DNA from 3 places in the Streptomyces sp. NPDC096152 genome. Region 3 is predicted to be linked to each of the others. Evidence: riboswitches for the same ligand, from Rfam matches in the RefSeq annotation. Region 3 holds a riboswitch; each other region holds the start of a gene.
The links. Region 3 has a riboswitch for thiamine pyrophosphate ahead of thiO (glycine oxidase ThiO). Riboswitches for the same ligand answer to the same signal wherever they lie in the genome.
Positions count from the first base shown of each region.

Region 1: another riboswitch for thiamine pyrophosphate. It lies ahead of thiC (phosphomethylpyrimidine synthase ThiC); the one in region 3 lies ahead of thiO (glycine oxidase ThiO).
Region 2: another riboswitch for thiamine pyrophosphate. It lies ahead of ACIQ9G_RS31430 (thiamine ABC transporter substrate binding subunit); the one in region 3 lies ahead of thiO (glycine oxidase ThiO).

Region 1 covers NZ_JBIWFW010000005.1:440,106-445,883, forward strand. The annotation lists gene ACIQ9G_RS19700 (cupin domain-containing protein) at 1-5, shown strand, start outside; gene ACIQ9G_RS19705 (DUF5326 family protein) at 186-398, shown strand; gene ACIQ9G_RS19710 (IclR family transcriptional regulator) at 674-1,567, shown strand; gene ACIQ9G_RS19715 (SsgA family sporulation/cell division regulator) at 1,666-2,103, shown strand; gene ACIQ9G_RS19720 (YibE/F family protein) at 2,258-3,685, opposite strand; TPP riboswitch at 3,757-3,934, shown strand; gene thiC (phosphomethylpyrimidine synthase ThiC) at 3,927-5,729, shown strand.
Region 2 covers NZ_JBIWFW010000010.1:213,549-219,326, reverse strand. The annotation lists gene ACIQ9G_RS31435 (ABC transporter permease) at 1-1,541, opposite strand, end outside; gene ACIQ9G_RS31430 (thiamine ABC transporter substrate binding subunit) at 1,565-2,647, opposite strand; TPP riboswitch at 2,740-2,847, opposite strand; gene rlmN (23S rRNA (adenine(2503)-C(2))-methyltransferase RlmN) at 2,939-4,045, opposite strand; gene ACIQ9G_RS31420 (S8 family serine peptidase) at 4,408-5,445, opposite strand.
Region 3 covers NZ_JBIWFW010000001.1:900,654-906,431, forward strand. The annotation lists gene ACIQ9G_RS03950 (thiazole synthase) at 1-620, opposite strand, end outside; gene thiS (sulfur carrier protein ThiS) at 624-824, opposite strand; gene thiO (glycine oxidase ThiO) at 821-2,089, opposite strand; TPP riboswitch at 2,087-2,198, opposite strand; gene ACIQ9G_RS03965 (hypothetical protein) at 2,252-2,626, shown strand; gene ACIQ9G_RS03970 (NAD(P)/FAD-dependent oxidoreductase) at 2,659-3,915, shown strand; gene ACIQ9G_RS03975 (Rv2175c family DNA-binding protein) at 3,979-4,344, shown strand; gene thiE (thiamine phosphate synthase) at 4,488-5,147, shown strand; gene metF (methylenetetrahydrofolate reductase [NAD(P)H]) at 5,426-5,778, shown strand, end outside.

The DNA of each region.
Region 1 (5,778 bases), on a different contig from region 3:
CCTGAGGCGCCGTCTCGGTGTTCCCTAGGGGAACGGTCAGGGACGGGCAAGGGATGCGAGGCCCCCGCCGGGCCCGTTCGCGGCCCTAGCATCGGGTGCAGGACATCGACACGACCCGGCGGCGAGGAGCCCGGGGCCCGACAGGGTCCGGCGCCGGCCACGGGCGGAGAGTAGGGACGAGGGCAATGCGAGAGATCTTCGCGGGTCTGCCGTGGTGGGTGAAGTGGGTCGCGGTGCCGATCATCGCCCTGGTCGTCTTCGGCGGCCTGATCGCGAGCGTGGTCGGCTTCGTGATCGGCCTGCTGTTCAAGCTGCTGGTCTTCGTCGCCCTGGTCGGCGGACTGATCTACGTCGTGCGGAAGTTCATGTCGAGTTCGTCGTCGCGCAGCGACTGGTGAGCAGGGCGCGCGGCGAGCGGTGAGCGGGCGCGGCGGCGACCAACCGGTGTCGGTCGCGCGGCGGCCGCAGGGCATGTGGGGGAACGCCGGTGACCGGTAACAGGAATCGCATGTTCCCTCGCGGGAGGGAAGTTTGCCGGAGGGGCCGTCCGCGAGCGGTGGCGGGCGGATAGGGTCCGGAAATCGACGCGGGGGTCGGTCCCCCGCGGGCGGCGCACACCCCCTTCCCGTGTTCCCCCGCACGGGATGCCCCCTCGCGCTTCGGGAGTGACCCCTTGGCCACTGTTGACACCGCACCCGCAGAACCGCACGCGCCCCGGATGCCGTCCCACTCCACGGCGCTCCCCGCGCAGCCGCGCTCCCCGGCGCGCTCCGTGGCCCCCGTGGAGCGGCCGAGCCCCAGCGTCCCGGAGCAGCAGCACTCCCAGACCCTCATCGGATCTGTGCAGCGCGCGATGCGCCTGCTGGAGACGGTCGCCCGGCACGAGCACGGCGCGCCCGCCAAGCAGCTGGCCCGCGAGACCGGACTGGCGCTCCCGACCGCCTACCACCTGCTGCGCACCCTCGTCCACGAGGGCTATCTGTACCGGGACAAGGGCCTGTTCTTCCTCGGCGACGCCGCCGAGCGCCTGAGCAGCAGCGGAGCGGCGCAGAAACGTCGCAGCACGGTCGTCGACGCGCTCGCGCACTGGCGCGATGCGATCGGCGCCCCGGTGTACTACGCGATGTACCGCGACGGCGAGATCGAGATCGTGTGCGTCTCCGACAGCCCGGGCAGTCCCGCGGTCGAGGAGTGGGCCGACTTCCGTGAGACCGGGCACGCGCACGCGATCGGCCAGTGCCTGCTGTCCCAGCTGGACGACGGCGCCCGCCGGGACCATCTCGACCGCTACCCCGTGCGGTCCCTCACTCCGTACACGGTCCGGGACGATCACGCTCTGTTGCGACGTCTGGAACGGATGTGCCGGATGGAACCGGTGACCGAGCGTCAGGAGTACGCGCTGGGTACGGTTTGTGCGGCGGTCCCGATCACGGTGGGCACCACGGCGGCCACGATGGCACTGTCCCTCCCCGCCCACCAGGCCTCCCGCCTGCTGCCCGCGGCCCGTCAGCTGCAGGGCGAGGTGAGCCGGAGGATCGGCTCTCTGGCGCTCTCTATCAGCATCTGAAAACTCACTCCTTGTGATCTGCCGTGCACGTTCAGCAAGATGCACCCAGTGTGACGGGGACGATTCCCGGCCAGTCGACGGCAGATGACGGGGTAGCGATGCGCGAGTCCGTACAGGCAGAGGTCATGATGAGCTTTCTCGTGTCCGAGGAGCTCTCCTTCCGCATCCCGGTGGAGCTGCGGTATGAGACCTGCGATCCCTATGCCGTGCGGCTGACCTTCCATCTGCCCGGGGACGCACCGGTGACCTGGGCCTTCGGGCGCGAGCTGCTGATCGACGGGGTGGGCACGCCGTGCGGGGACGGCGACGTGCGGATCTCGCCCGCCGACAACGAGGCGCTCAGCGAGGTCCTGATCCGGCTGCAGGTCGGCGGCGACCGGGCGCTGTTCCGTTCTTCGGCGGCCCCGCTCGTGGCGTTCCTCGACCGCACGGACAAGCTGGTGCCGCTCGGACAGGAGGGCGCGCTGGGGGACTTCGACGCCCACCTCGACGAGGCCCTGGACCGCATCCTGGCGGAGGAACAGAGCGCGGGCTGAAGCGCTACGGCCGTCAGGGCGCTGTTGCCGTAACGCTTCGCCGTCCCAGGGGGCATCCGCCGCGTCGCCCTCGGCCTCGCCGGCGACACCGCCTGTGACCTCGTTCGCGACCCCGCCCCGTCCCCCTCGCCGTGACCCGGCCCGAGGTGCCGCCTCAGCGCCTGCGGCGTCGTCCCCGTCCGCCGCGCGCCGGGGCCGGCTGGGCGGCCGGTGCCGCGGCCGGGGCGGCTCCCGGGCGGTCGGCCGAGACCACGAGGGCGGCGAGGGCCGTGGTGACCGGGACCGAGGCCACCAGGCCGATCGAGCCCACCAGCGTGCGCACGATCTCCTCCGCGACCAGTTCGCTGGTGGCGACGGTCCCCACGCTGCTCTGCGCGATGGAGAAGAGCAGCAGCAGCGGGAGCGCGGCGCCCGCGTACGCGAGGACCAGGGTGTTGACCACCGACGCGATGTGGTCGCGTCCGATGCGGATGCCCGCCCGGTACAGGCCTCGCCACCCCATCGCGGGATTGGCCTCGTGCAGCTCCCAGACCGCCGACGTCTGCGTCACCGTCACGTCGTCCAGCACACCGAGCGAGCCGATGATGACGCCGGAGAGCAGCAGACCGCTCATGTCGATCGACGGATACAGGCCGTGGATGAGGCCGGTGTTGTCGTCCGTGTTGCCGGTGAGGGCGGCCCAGCCGATGAACAGCGAGCCCAGGATGCCGATCAGCACCAGAGATATCAGGGTGCCGAGCACCGCGACCGAGGTGCGCGCGGACAGGCCGTGGCACATGTAGAGGGCGATCAGCATGATGGCGCTCGACCCGACCACCGCCACGACCAGCGGGTTCGAGCCCTGCAGGATCGCCGGCAGGACGAAGAAGTTCAGTACCAGGAAGCTGATGGCCAGCGCGACCAGCGCCATGACGCCCCGCATCCGCCCGACGACCACGACGGCGAGTGCGAAGATGCCCGCCAGCAGACCCATGGGGAAGCGCCGGTCGACATCGGTGACCGAGTACTGGAGATCCTTCGGCGCGGAGGGCTCGTAGGCGACCACGACCTTCTCGCCCTCGTGCAACTGCCGCGACTGGTCCGGCTGTACGAACTCGGTGAATGTACGGCCCTTGTCGGAGCCGGTGTCGACCCGGACCGTGGCCTTCTTGCAGGTGCCGGAGGCCTGATCCGGCGCGGAGGAGCCTCCGGCGGCGGAGGGATCTCCGGCGGGGGCGGCGGCTGAGGCGTTCACCCCCTTGCAGCTGACCGCGATCACCCGGGTGACGGTGGCCTGCTGGCTCTGCCGGTCGAAGCCGACGCCGGTGCGCTCGTGCGCGGGGGCACCGCCGGGCCAGAGCACCGCGAGCCCGACGACCACCGCGGCGGCGAACGGGATCAGGATCGCCGCGATCACCTTGCGCAGGTGCTTCGAGACGGGCGTGGCGGGCCCATGACTGTGACTGTGCCCGTGGCCGTGTCCCCGCCCGTGCTCGTGGCCCTGTCCAGACCCGTGCCCATGCTCATGGCCCTGGTCGTGCCCGGGGCCTGGTCGGCCTCGTGGTTCGGGCGGTGGATAGGGGGACTGCTGTGTCGTGGTCACCGCCAGATCATCGCAAGAACGGCAGAGGCCCACTGTTCACCGCGCCACAAAGGACGCTAGCGTGGAGGCACCTTTGCACACGCGGGAGCTCGGAGCACCGGGCTGAGAGGGCGCTGACCTCCGTATTCGCGATGTTTCACGTGGAACGAGAGATGTTTCACGCGAAGCGTCGACAGACGGAAGCCGCTGCGTCGACCGCCGAACCTGTTACCGGGTAATGCCGGCGTAGGGAGTAGGTCTCATGACCAACAAGGACGCACGCACGCCTGCCTCCACGCAGATCTCCAGCGACGGGGAGGCCGGGAAGTCCATCGGCTGGCACAAGGCGTATGTCGAGGGCTCGCGCCCCGACCTGCGGGTGCCGGTCCGTCAGGTGCACCTCACCAACGGGAAGTCGGTCACGCTGTACGACACGTCGGGCCCGTACACCGATCCACTCGTCGACACCGATGTCCGCAGGGGCCTGCCGCCGCTGCGGGAGAACTGGATCATCGCCCGCGGCGACACCGAGGAGTACGCGGGCCGTCCCGTCCGCCCCGAGGACGACGGGATCAAGCACACCTCGCCGCGCGGGGGCCTGCGCAACCTCGACGCAGTGTTCCCGGGACGGCCGCGCCAGCCGCGCCGGGGGCGTGACGGCCAGGCGGTCACGCAGCTCGCGTACGCGCGCCGCGGCGAGATCACACCCGAGATGGAGTATGTGGCCCTCCGCGAGAACGTCGCTCCGGAAGTGGTCCGGGAGGAGATCGCGGCGGGCCGCGCCGTGCTGCCAGCCAACGTCAACCACCCGGAGATCGAGCCGATGATCATCGGCAAGCGGTTCCTGGTGAAGGTCAACGCCAACATCGGCAACTCCGCGGTCACGTCCTCCATCGAGGAGGAGGTGGAGAAGATGACTTGGGCGACCCGATGGGGCGCGGACACGGTCATGGACCTCTCCACCGGCCGCAACATCCACACCACCCGGGAGTGGGTGCTGCGCAACTCCCCCGTCCCCATCGGCACGGTGCCGCTCTATCAGGCCCTGGAGAAGGTCGACGGCAAGGCCGAGGAACTGACCTGGGACATCTACAGGGACACCGTCATCGAGCAGGCCGAACAGGGCGTGGACTACATGACGGTCCACGCCGGCGTACGCCTGGCCTACGTGCCGCTGACGGCGAACCGCAAGACCGGCATCGTCTCGCGCGGCGGCTCGATCATGGCGGCCTGGTGCCTCGCGCACCACAAGGAGTCGTTCCTCTACGAGAACTTCGAGGAGCTCTGCGAGATCCTCGCCGCCTACGACGTCACCTACTCGCTGGGCGACGGACTGCGTCCCGGCTCCGTCGCCGACGCCAACGACGAGGCGCAGTTCGCGGAGTTGCGCACGCTCGGGGAACTCAACACGATCGCCAAGCGTTTCCACGTACAGACCATGATCGAGGGCCCGGGACACGTCCCGATGCACAAGATCAAGGAGAACATCGACCTTCAGCAGGAGATCTGCGATGAAGCTCCGTTCTATACGCTCGGCCCGCTGACCACGGACATCGCGCCGGCGTACGACCACATCACCTCCGGCATCGGTGCCGCGATGATCGCCTGGTGGGGCACGGCCATGCTCTGCTACGTCACGCCCAAGGAGCACCTGGGCCTGCCCAACCGCGACGACGTCAAGACCGGGGTCATCACCTACAAGATCGCCGCCCACGCGGCCGACCTCGCCAAGGGCCACCCCGGGGCGCAGGAGTGGGACGACGCCCTGTCCGACGCCCGCTTCGAGTTCCGGTGGGAGGACCAGTTCAATCTGGCCCTCGACCCGGACACGGCACGGGAGTTCCACGACGAGACCCTCCCCGCGGAACCGGCCAAGACGGCCCACTTCTGCTCGATGTGCGGCCCCAAGTTCTGCTCGATGAAGATTAGCCAAAGCATCACAGAGCGGTTCGGTGGTGCGGCGGGCGAGGCGGCGTCACCCGAGGAGATTGCTGAGGGGATGCTCCAGAAGTCGAAGGAGTTCGCGGAGGCGGGGAACCGGGTGTACCTGCCTATCGCCGACTGACAATTGTTTCGGCCCGCGCCTCTGGCTGGTCAGTCCGGTCGGGAGCGCG
Region 2 (5,778 bases), on a different contig from region 3:
TGGCCGTAGTTGAGGTCGCCGGGCCGTGCGAGCAGCCGGGCCACGGCGACCGGCAGGGTCGGGTTGTCGGGCCGCGCGATGAACACGGTCGCCCCGAACTCGCCGAGCGACACCGCGAAGGCGAACCCGGCGGCGATCAGCAGCGCCCGGCGCACCATCGGCAGATCCACCTCGCGCCACACCCGCCACGGCGACGCCCCGAGCACGGCCGCCGCCTCCCGCAGCCGCGCGTCCACCGCCCGCAGCACCGGCAGCATCGTCCGTACGACGAAGGGGACGCCTACCAGGGCCTGGGCCAGCGGCACCAGGAGCCAGGAGGACCTCAGATCCAGCGGCGGCTCGTCCAGGGCGATCAGGAACCCGAAGCCGACGGTCACCGCGGACACCCCGAGCGGCAGCATCAGCAGCGCGTCGAACCCGCGGACGATCCGGCCGGCGTCCCGGCGGGTGAGCGCGGCGGCGGCGAGAGCGCCGATCAGCACGGCGATGGCGGTGGCGGCGACCGCGTAGGACAGGGAGGTGCCGATGGCGGCGACCGGTGCCACCAGGAAGGTGCCGCCGTCGGCGTCGGTCAGCGCCCGGTAGTAGCCGAGGCCCGGCGCCTGCAGCGACCGCTGCACGAGCACCCCCAGCGGCAGCAGAAGCAGTACGGCGACGGTGCCGAGGACGCCCGCGAGGAGCGCCCACTGACCGGCCCCGCGCGGCCGGCGCGCGGTCATGGAGGCGTCGACGAGCTTCAGGGCGGCCTCCCGCCGCCGTACGGTCCGGGCGTGCACGGCGAGGATCGCGCCGACCGCCAGGAACTGGACGACGGTGAGGACGGCGGCGGTGGACAGGTCGAAGGTCTCGGAGGTCTGCCGGTAGATCTCCACCTCGAGGGTGGAGAAGGTGGGGCCGCCGAGGATCTGCACCACGCCGAAGGAGGTGAAGGTGAACAGGAAGACCATGAGCGCGGCGGCGGCGACCGCGGGCGCGAGGGCGGGCAGGGTGACCTTGCGCCAGGCCCGCAGCGGTGAGGCGCCGAGCATCCGGGCGGCCTCCTCCTGCCGCGGGTCGAGCTGGGCCCACAGACCGCCCACGGTCCGTACGACGACTGCGTAGTTGAAGAAGACGTGCGCCAGGAGGATCGCCCAGACCGTGGTGTCCAGCCGTACGCCCCACATCTGGTCGAGGAGCCCGCCGCGCCCGACCAGGGCGAGGAAGGCGGTGCCGACGACGACCGTGGGCAGCACGAAGGGCACGGTGACCACGGCGCGCAGGACCTGCCGGCCGGGGAAGTCGAGGCGGGCGAAGACGTACGCGCCGGGCAGCGCGACCAGCAGGGTGAGCGCGGTGGAGGCGCACGCCTGCCAGGTGGTGAACCACAGCACGTGCCGGATGTCGGGCTGCCCGAGCACGTCCACGAGCCGCCCGAAGCGCCAGGAGCCGTCGACCCGGAGGCCGCGCCGGACGATCGCGGCCACCGGGTAGGCGAAGAACAGCGCGAAGAACGCGACGGGCACGGCCATCAGGCCGAACCGCGCCGCGTTCCCCGTACGCATCGGCGCACGGCCCTCGCGCGGGGTCACTTCAGTACGAGCGACGTCCACGACTTGACCCACTGGTCGCGGTTGGCGGCGATCTTGCCGGGGGCCATGGTCTCGGGGGCCTTGGCGGGCGGGCCGTACTGGGTGAACTCGGCGGGCACCTTCGCGCCCCCGACCACCGGGTAGACGAACATGTTCAGCGGCATGTCCTCCTGGAACCTCTTGGAGATCAGGAAGTTGACGAGCGCCTTGCCGCCCTTGCCGTTCTTCGCGTTGCTCAGCAGCCCGGCGAACTCGATCTGCCGGAAGCAGGTGCCGGTGGCGACCCCGGTCGGGGCGGTCTTCGGCCGGGGGTCGGCGAAGACGACCTCGGCGGGCGGGGAGGAGGCGTAGGAGACGACGAGCGGGCGGTCGCCCTTGGCCTTCCTGCCGCCCGCGGAGCCGGAGAACTCCTCGTTGTAGGCCTGCTCCCAGCCGTCGACCACCTTGACGCCGTTGGCCTTGAGCTTCTTCCAGTAGCCGGACCAGCCGCCGTCGCCGTACTTCGCGGCGCTGCCGAGCAGGAAGCCGAGGCCGGGCGAGGAGGTGGCGGCGTTCTCGGTGACGAGCAGGTTCTTGTACGCCGGCTTGGCCAGGTCGTCGAAGGACTGCGGCGGGGTCAGCTTGTGCTTGCCGAACCACTCCTTGTCGTAGTTGACGCAGATGTCGCCGTAGTCGATCGGGGTGACCCGGTGCTTCGCCCCGTCGAGCTGGTAGGCGGCGCCGACCTGCTCGAGCCCCTTGGCCCGGTACGGCTGGAACAGCCCGTTGTCGAGGGCGCGTGACAACAGGGTGTTGTCGACGCCGAAGAAGACGTCGCCCTGCGGGTTGTCCTTGGTGAGGATGGCCTTGTTGACGGCCTGTCCGGCGTCGCCGTCCTTGAGGACCCTGACCTTGTACCCGGACTGCTTCTCGAACTCCTTGAGGACGTTCTTCGACACGGCCCACGAGTCGTGGCTGACCAGGGTCACGGTCTTGGTGTCGCCGCCGCTGCCGCCCGCGGAACCGTTCGACGATCCGCACGCGGACAGCGTGACGAGGCCGAGCCCGACGGCCACGGCCACGAAGGTCTTGGTGTGCACTGGATTTTCCTCCTGGGGTTGGCCAGGAAGAGACGCGGCCCTGCCCGGGTCCGGCGGACGGGGTCCGCGGGTTCCCGGGCAGGGCGCAACAGCTCGAGTGAAGACCGATCTCCCTACCCAGAATGACCTGGGCGAGGTTCGGAGGGTCTGCGGCCCGATTGCCGCACTCTCAGCGCTGTGGCGCTCCCCTGTCGGAATATGAAGATGTTGATATATGGACGGCCTCAGACTACCGCCCGTCCCCGCCCCGGTGGCACAACCGGTCCCGTCCCGGTGCCGGCCGCCCGGCCGCTACCTCTCCGTGGCGGCGAGCTGCCCGCACGCCCCGTCGATCTCCTGGCCCCGGGTGTCCCGAACGGTGACCGGCACACCGTGGGCGGCGATCGCCTCGACGAAGGCCTTCTCGTCCTCGGGCCGTGATGCGGTCCACTTGGAGCCCGGAGTCGGGTTCAGCGGGATGAGGTTGACGTGCACCGGCTTGCCCTTGAGCAGCCGCCCGAGCCGGTCCCCGCGCCACGCCTGGTCGTTGATGTCCCGGATCAGCGCGTACTCGATGGACAGCCGGCGCCCGGACCTGGCCGCGTACTCGAACCCGGCGTCCAGCACCTCGCGCACCTTCCACCGGGTGTTCACCGGTACGAGGGTGTCGCGGAGCTCGTCGTCCGGCGCGTGCAGGGAGATGGCCAGGCGGCACTTGAAGCCCTCGTCGGCGAACCGGTGGATGGCCGGGACGAGACCGACGGTGGACACGGTGATCCCGCGCTGCGACAGGCCCAGCCCGTCCGGCTCGGGGTCGGTCAGGGCCCGGATGGCGCCGACGACGCGCCGGTAGTTGGCGAGCGGCTCGCCCATGCCCATGAAGACGATGTTCGACAGCCGCGCGGGGCCGCCGGGGACCTCGCCGTCGCGCAGGGCCCGCATCCCGTCCACGATCTGGTGCACGATCTCGGCGGTCGACAGATTGCGGTCCAGACCGGCCTGGCCGGTGGCGCAGAACGGGCAGTTCATACCGCAGCCGGCCTGCGAGCTGATGCACATGGTCACCCGGTCCGGGTAGCGCATGAGCACCGACTCCACGAGGGTGCCGTCGAACAGCCGCCACAGCGTCTTGCGGGTGGTGCCCTGGTCGGTCGACAGGTGCCGCACCACCGTCATGAGGTCCGGCAGCAGCGCCTCCCGCAGCTTGGCGCGCGAGCCGGCGGGGATGTCGGTCCACTGCTCCGGGTCGTGCGCGTACCGCGCGAAGTAGTGCTGCGAGAGCTGCTTGGCACGGAACGGCTTCTCGCCGATCGCGGCGACGGCCTCCTTGCGCTCGGCAGGAGTGAGATCGGCAAGGTGCCGCGGCGGCTTCTTGGCTCCGCGCGGGGCGACGAAAGTGAGTTCTCCGGGCTTAGGCATGGCGCTACCAGTGTCGCAGATCCAATCGGGTGACCTGCGGCTGTCGACCTGGACGACTGTCGTCAGCAGTCGTCACCGGTAGTTACTGAGCGACCTCGGACGGCCCGGAGACGGCCCAGGAATGATCACTCGTCCGCTGCCCGCCACTCATCGAGCCGGACCCTCACCTGGTGGTTGTGTGCGGAGTGCCAGACAACCTCACCACTGACGAAGGCCCTGAGGGCCGGGAGGTTCATCCCGTGCGGCATGGCCGTGATCTCCGCCAGCGCTATGGCGTTCGGCACGCCGTCCATACGTATGAAGACGACGGCCGCTGCCGGTCATCCCCGGAGGCTTCCTCCGGCTCGCTCAAGGCGCCGTGATCAGGCGGCGCCGTACCCCCCGCCCGAGGGGTCGCGCAGTCCGCGAACGCCGTTGGGGGTGCCGATGCCGGTGGGGGCGTCGTATCCGGGCATCGCGGCGAAGCCGTCGGCAGCGCCGGTTGTGATGTCGAAGAAGTTCTGCGGGTGGGCGTAGGGGTAGGAGTTGGGGAAGGTTCCGGGGGTGGGGTTGCCGGCCAGGGCGTACATCCCGGCCATCAGGGGGGCGGAGATGCTGGTGCCGTTGGCGACGAACCAGCCGGTGGAGCCGTTGAAGGGGGTCGTGTCGTACACCGCGAAGTTGTCGGCGACGGCGGAGACGTCGGCGATGGTGCGGTTGGTGCAGATGGTGTCGTGCTGGAAGGCCGGTTTGGGTTCGAAGAGGGAACAGCCGCATCCGGTGCCGTTCCAGGCGCTTTCTGCCCAGCCGCGAGGGTTCTGCGCGCGGGTCAGGGTGGTGCCGCCCACGGCGGTGACGTAGGGGGACGCGGCTGGGTACTGCGTGACGCCTGCGTTGTCGCCCGAGGCGAAGGTGAAGGCTACGCCGGGGTGGTTGAAGTGGAAGTCGAACGCGCCCTCGAACGAGGCCTCGGGCAGGACCCAGCTGTTGGAGATGAACTTCGCGCCTTGAGCGACGGCTTGGTCGACTGCGGTGAACATGTTGGCAGGGGTGGCGTCGTCCGCTTCGACGACCAGGATGTGGCAGTTCGAGCAGGTGGCGCTGATGGCGTCCACGTCGATGGACGACTCGAATGCCCATTCGGGGGCGGTGCCGGACGGTGGAGTGGTGCCGCCGTTCTGGTTGATCACGCGGAGGCAGCGGTTGGTCGTGGTGCACGGCGGGAGGTGGAACTGGCGTCGGTAGACGGCCAGGTCGCTTTCCAGGTTGGGGTTGTGGTAGGCGAGGGTGATGGCCACGGTCCGGCGCGCGCCGTTGGTGCCGGACAGCTTGTAGGCACTGCGGATGTCGGACGGGCCGAGGCCTGCCGGCGTGGCGCCCGGTGGCAGGGATGCGACGGGTCTGAAGTTGGGATTGAGCATGGCCAGACAGGCCGCCCGATGCCAGTTGGCTGTCGGCCGGCAAACTCGCACAGGTGGCAGCGGTTTGGGTCGGCCGGCAGCCGAACCGTGGGCCTGGACGACTGCTGTGCGGTGGTCGGTGGGCGAGCCCTGGGCCTGGGCGGTCGCCGAAGCTGCCGCCAAGCCCACCAGTACGAAGGCCGCGGCCAGCAGCGACCGGATCGGACGCGCGCGGAACATGACACTCCTCCGGGGCCGGACGGGCGGCACCGTTCTCTGGCGGGCTGTCGCCGCCTGGCCTGGGGTTCGCCGCCCTTGACCCGTCCCACCCGGCTTTCCCCGCCGGTCAGCGCA
Region 3 (5,778 bases):
GCCAGCATCACCCCCGCGCACCCCAGCTCCATGGCGAGGGTCACGTCCGAGGCCGTACCGGCGCCGGCGTCGAGGATCACCGGCACCCGCGCCCGCTCCACGATCAGCTGGAAGTTGTGCGGGTTGCGGATGCCGAGCCCGGACCCGATCGGCGATCCCAGCGGCATGATCGCCGCACAGCCGGCGTCCTCCAGCTTCCGCGCGAGCACCGGATCGTCGTTCGTGTACGGCAGCACCGTGAACCCGTCGTCGACCAGTGTCCCGGCGGCGTCCAGCAGCTCGATCGGGTCCGGCAGCAGCGTCCGCTCGTCGGCGATGACCTCCAGCTTGATCAGGTCGGTGCCCAGCGCCTCCCGCGCCAGCCGCGCCGTGAGCACCGCCTCACCCGCGGTGAAGCAGCCGGCGGTGTTCGGCAGCACCCGGATGCCCAGCCGGTCCAGCACCGACAGCACGGATCCGTGCACGGAGGGGTCCACCCGCCGCATCGCGACCGTGGTCAGCTCCGTGCCGGAGGCGACCAGTGCCCGCTCCAGCACCTCCAGGCTGGGCGCCCCGCCGGTGCCCATGATCAGCCGGGAGGCGAAGGACGTTCCGCCGAGGACGAGGGGGTCGTCGGCCATGGGTCAGCCTCCCTGGACGGCGGTCAGCACTTCGACGCGGTCGCCCTCGGCCAGGGCCGTGGACGACCACCGCGTGCGCGGGACGACGGTCTCGTTGAGGGCGGCGGCCACTCCCGAGGGGGCGGCGGTCAGCAACGCCACGACGGTGTCCAGAGCCGCGCCGGACGCGACCTCGCGCGGCTCCCCGTTGACCGAGATGTTCATGCGGGCTGCTCCGAGAGTGCGGCGGCGCGAAAGCGGCGCGGGCCGAAGGGGCGCGCGTCGTCGGGCAGGTCCCCGGTGACCAGGGCGTGCGCCAGGATGTCCCCGGTGACCGGGGTGAGCAGCACGCCGTTGCGGTAGTGCCCGGTGGCCAGCAGCAGCCCGTCCAGGTCGGTCGGGCCGAGCAGCGGCGCGTTGTCGGGGGAGCCCGGACGCAGCCCGGCCCGGGTCTCCGTGAGCGGCAGCTCGGTGATCCCCGGCACCAGCTCGTGCGCGTCCCGCAGCAGCTCGTACACACCGCCCGCGGTCACCGCGGTGTCCCAGCCCAGCTCCTCGCTGGTCGCCCCTACCACCAGCTCGCCGTTCAGCCGCGGCACCAGGTAGACCTGGCTGCCGCGCACCACGGCCCGTACGGTCCGGCTCAGGAAGGGCGCGTACCGCTTCGGCACGGTCAGCCGCAGCACCTGCCCCTTCACCGGCCGCACCGGCGGCAGCACGTCGGCCGGCACGCCCGCGAGCCGGCCGCTGAGGCTGCCCGCCGCGAGGACGACGTGGCCCGCGCCCAGCACCGTGCCGTCGCGCAGCACGCAGCCCGCCGCCCGGTTCCGGACCACGGTCAGCCGCTCGGCCCAGGCGCGGTGGAAGACCACGCCCGCCCGCTCGCACGCGGTCACCAGGGCGCGGGCCAGCCGCCGCGGGTCGACCTGGTGGTCGCCGTCCACCCGCAGACCGCCGCGCACGCCCGGCGCGAGCATCGGTTCCAGCCGCCGGCACTCGCGCCCCGACAGCCACTCGGAGTCCAGGCCCGACCGCTGCTGCAGCGCGTGCAGTTCCCGCAGATGGGCCCGGTCGTCGGCGTCCAGCGCGACGGCGAGCGTGCCGCACCGGCGGTAGCCGAGGTCGAGGCCGGTCAGCTCGGTCAGCTCGGCCGCGAAGTCCGGATAGCGGCGGGCCGAGGCCAGGTTCAGCCCGAGCAGGGTCTGCTCTCCGTGGTGCAGTTCGGTGACGGCGGCGAGCATCCCGGCCGCGACCTGAGCCGCCCCGCCGCCCGGCTCGGGATCCACCACGGCCGTGGTCAGGCCGCGCTGCGCCGCGCGCCAGGCCGTCACGAGCCCGATGATCCCGCCCCCGACGACCAGGACGTCCGCCGTGCCCGGGAACGGCGTGCCCGGCGACCAAGTGCCCGTGGGCGAGACGCCCGGGGACGTGCCCGGCGACGGGGTGCCCGGAGGCGACGTACTCGGAGACGGCGTACCTGAAGACGACATGGGCGTCCAGCCCCTCCCTTCGCCGGCATGACCCGGATCAGGTTCGTACGGTCGGAGGCCGCCAGCCTCCCTCTCAGCCCGGTGCGTCCGGGCTCCCGCGAGTGCTTGTACGGTGGCCACCCTAGCCCGCCGGGCACCGACCTCGTAAGGGAGCCTTCGCCCATGCCGCGCTCGCTCGACGGCCTCGTCCTCGCCCCCGTCGCCGACCAGGCCCCCGGCCAGGTGGGCACCCGCACCCGGTTCACCTACCACGAGCGGAGCGGGGAGATCTGGGCCGAATACGCGGGCGGTGACGTCGTACGCGGCCATCTGGTGGGTATCCGGGAAGGGAACCGCCTCGACTTCCGGTACGTGCAGCTCAAGCACGACGGGACCACGTCCTGCGGGCACTGTGTGTCGACGGTGGTCGAACTGCCCGACGGGCGTGTCCGGTTGGAGGAGAGCTGGCAGTGGGAGTCGCAGCCGGGGAGCGGGACGAGCGTGGTGGAGGAGGTGACCGGCCCCGCTGTGCAGCAGGTCACCCGGTCCGCACCCTGACTGACCCTCCGTCAGGTGTCTATGGTGATCGGGTGAGCGAGCAGACGCAGGAACACGGCACGTCACAGCCGCGGCGCGTGGTCGTCGCCGGCGCGGGCATGGCCGGTGTGCAGACCGCGGTGGCCCTGCGCGAGCAGGGCTTCACCGGCACCGTGACGCTGATCGGCGCCGAGCCCCACCAGCCCTACGACCGGCCGCCCTTGTCCAAGGCCGTCCTGCTCGGCAAGGCCGAGGACTCCGCCTTCGACGTCGACTTCGAGGCCCTCGGCATCGAACTCCAGCTGGGCCGCGAGGCGCTCGCCGTGCGGGTCGACGCGCACGTCCTCGACACCTCCGCCGGTCCCGTGCCCTACGACGTGCTCGTGCTGGCGACCGGCGCCGAACCGGTCCGGCTGCCGGGCGCCGAGGGCGTCCCCGGCGTCCATCTGCTGCGCACCCTGGACGACGCCGAACGGCTGCGCCCGGTCCTCGCCCGGCAGCACGACATCGTGGTCGTCGGGGCCGGCTGGATCGGCGCCGAGTTCGCCACCGCCGCCCGCGAGGCGGGCTGCGCGGTGACGGTCGTCGAGGCCGCGGACCGCCCGCTCGCCGGAGCGCTGCCCGCCGAGGTGGCCGCCCCGATGGCCGCCTGGTACGCCGACTCCGGCGCCGTGCTGCGCACCCACGCGCGCGTGGCGCGCGTCGAGCCGGGCGCGGTGGTGCTCGACGACGGCACGCGGCTGCCCGCGGACGCCGTCGTGGTCGGCATCGGCGCGCGCCCCGCCACCGGCTGGCTGGGCGGCTCCGGCATCCCCCTGGGCGCCCACGGCGAGGTCCTGGCCGACGACCACCTGCGCGCCGGCGCGCCGGACGTGTACGCGGTCGGCGACTGCGCCTCCTTCCCCTCGGGCCGGTACGGCGAGCGCCTGCTCGTCCACCACTGGGACAACGCGCTGCAGGGCCCGCGCACCGTCGCCGCGAACATCCTGGGCGAGACCCCCGCGGCCTACGACCCGGTCCCGTACTTCTGGTCCGAGCAGTTCGGCCGCTTCGTGCAGTACGCCGGCCACCACGCGTCCGCCGACACCACCGTCCTGCGCGGCGACCCGTCCGGACCGGCGTGGACGGTGTGCTGGCTGCGCGAGGGCCGCCTGGTGGCCCTGCTGGCGGTCGGCCGTCCGCGGGACCTCGCCCAGGGCAGACGCCTGATCGAGGCGGGCACGCCGATGGATCCCGGCCTGCTGGAGGACCCCGCGCGCCCGCTGAAGACGGCCACCACCGAGGGGGCGCCACCCACGGCGCCGACGTAGGACCCTCCCCGGGTGGACGGGCCTGACTTCCGACTGTCGGTCCCAGATGGCACGCTTGATCCCGTGACCGAGATTGACGCAAAGATCGATGCTCTCGTCCCCGCCTGGCTCACCCTCCCCGACATCGCCGAACAGCTCGGCGTCGAGGTGACACGTGTGCGGCAGCTGGTCAAGGACGGCCAGCTCATCGCCGTACGCCGTGGTGAGAACCGCGCGCTGCACGTCCCCGCCGCCTTCATCGACGGGGACAAGGTCGTCAAGGGACTGTCCGGGACCCTGACGCTCCTGCGGGACGACGGTTTCACGGACGAAGAGATGCTGGAGTGGCTCTTCACCCCCGACCCGACCCTGCCCGGCACCCCCGCGCAGGCGCTCAGCGAGAATCGCGGCACGGAGGTGAAGCGCCGCGCCCAGGCGCTCGCCGTCTGATCCAGTACAACCGTTCCCACGGCGTACGGGCCGCACCCACCGGGGCCGCGGCCGCGGCGGGCTGCGGCCCGCCGCGGTCACGTCCCCCTGGGGGCGTCCCGTACGCCGACGACACACCGCACCGACACCGGGGGGACCCACGTATGCCCGACACCGCCGCCCGCGCCCGTGACCGGCTGGCCGACGCCCGGCTCTATCTGTGCACGGACGCCCGGACCCGCCAGGGCGACCTGCCCGAGTTCCTGGACGCGGTCCTGGCCGGCGGGGTGGACATCGTGCAACTGCGCGACAAGGGCATGGAGGCGGCCGAGGAGCTGGAGCACCTCCGGGTCTTCGCCGACGCCTGCGCACGGCACGGCAGGATGCTCGCGGTCAACGACCGGGCGGACGTCGCGCACGCCGCCGGCGCCGACGTGCTCCACCTGGGCCAGGGCGACCTCCCGGTCCCCGCGGCCCGCGCGATCCTCGGCGGCGACCTGCTGATCGGCCGCTCCACCCACTCGAAGGCGGAGGCCGAGGCGGCCGCCGCGCAGGACGGCGTGGACTACTTCTGCACGGGCCCGTGCTGGCCCACGCCCACCAAGCCCGGCCGCCCCGCCCCCGGCCTGGACCTGGTCCGCCACACCGCCGCCCTCGGCGCCGCCCGGCCCTGGTTCGCCATCGGCGGCATCGACCTGGGCAACCTGGACGAGGTCCTCGACGCCGGCGCCCGCCGCGTCGTCGTGGTCCGGGCGATCACCGCGGCGGACGACCCCGGCGCGGCGGCGGCGCAGTTCGCCGGGCGGCTGCGCAAGGCCGCGTAGGCGTCCCGTCCGGCCCGCTCCCGTTCGGCCAGCTCCCGTCCCCGGCCCCGTCCCCGGCCCCGTCCCCCGGTCCCGTCGGGCCCGGTCTCCGCCCGCTCGGTCTCAGCCGTCTCGGTACCGGCCGTCCGTGCCGAGCCGTCTCAATAGGTGGACACCGGCGGGGTGCGGAGGGGATTCAGCGGGGGCCGGATGTCCAAGGGGTGAACAACGAGTCGACAAATCAGGCAAATTTCCGGCTTTCGGTTGGGGGACCGGCGCACCCTGGATAACCTGCGAGTATGGCCCTCGGAACCGCATCCACCCGGACAGATCGCGCCCGAACCGTCCGCGACATCCTCGCCGCCGGCAAGGCGACGTACTCGTTCGAGTTCTGGGCGCCCAAGACGGAGAAGGGCGAGCGCAACCTGTGGAACGCGCTCCGGAGGGTCGAGGCGGTCGCCCCCGACTTCGTCTCCGTGACCTACGGCGCCGGCGGTTCCACCCGCTCGGGCACCGTGCGGGCCACCGAGCAGATCGCCGCCGACACCACGCTCACCCCGGTCGCCCATCTCACCGCGGTCAACCACTCCATCGCGGAACTGCGCAACATCATCGGCCAGTACGCCGACGCCGGGATCCGCAACATGCTGGC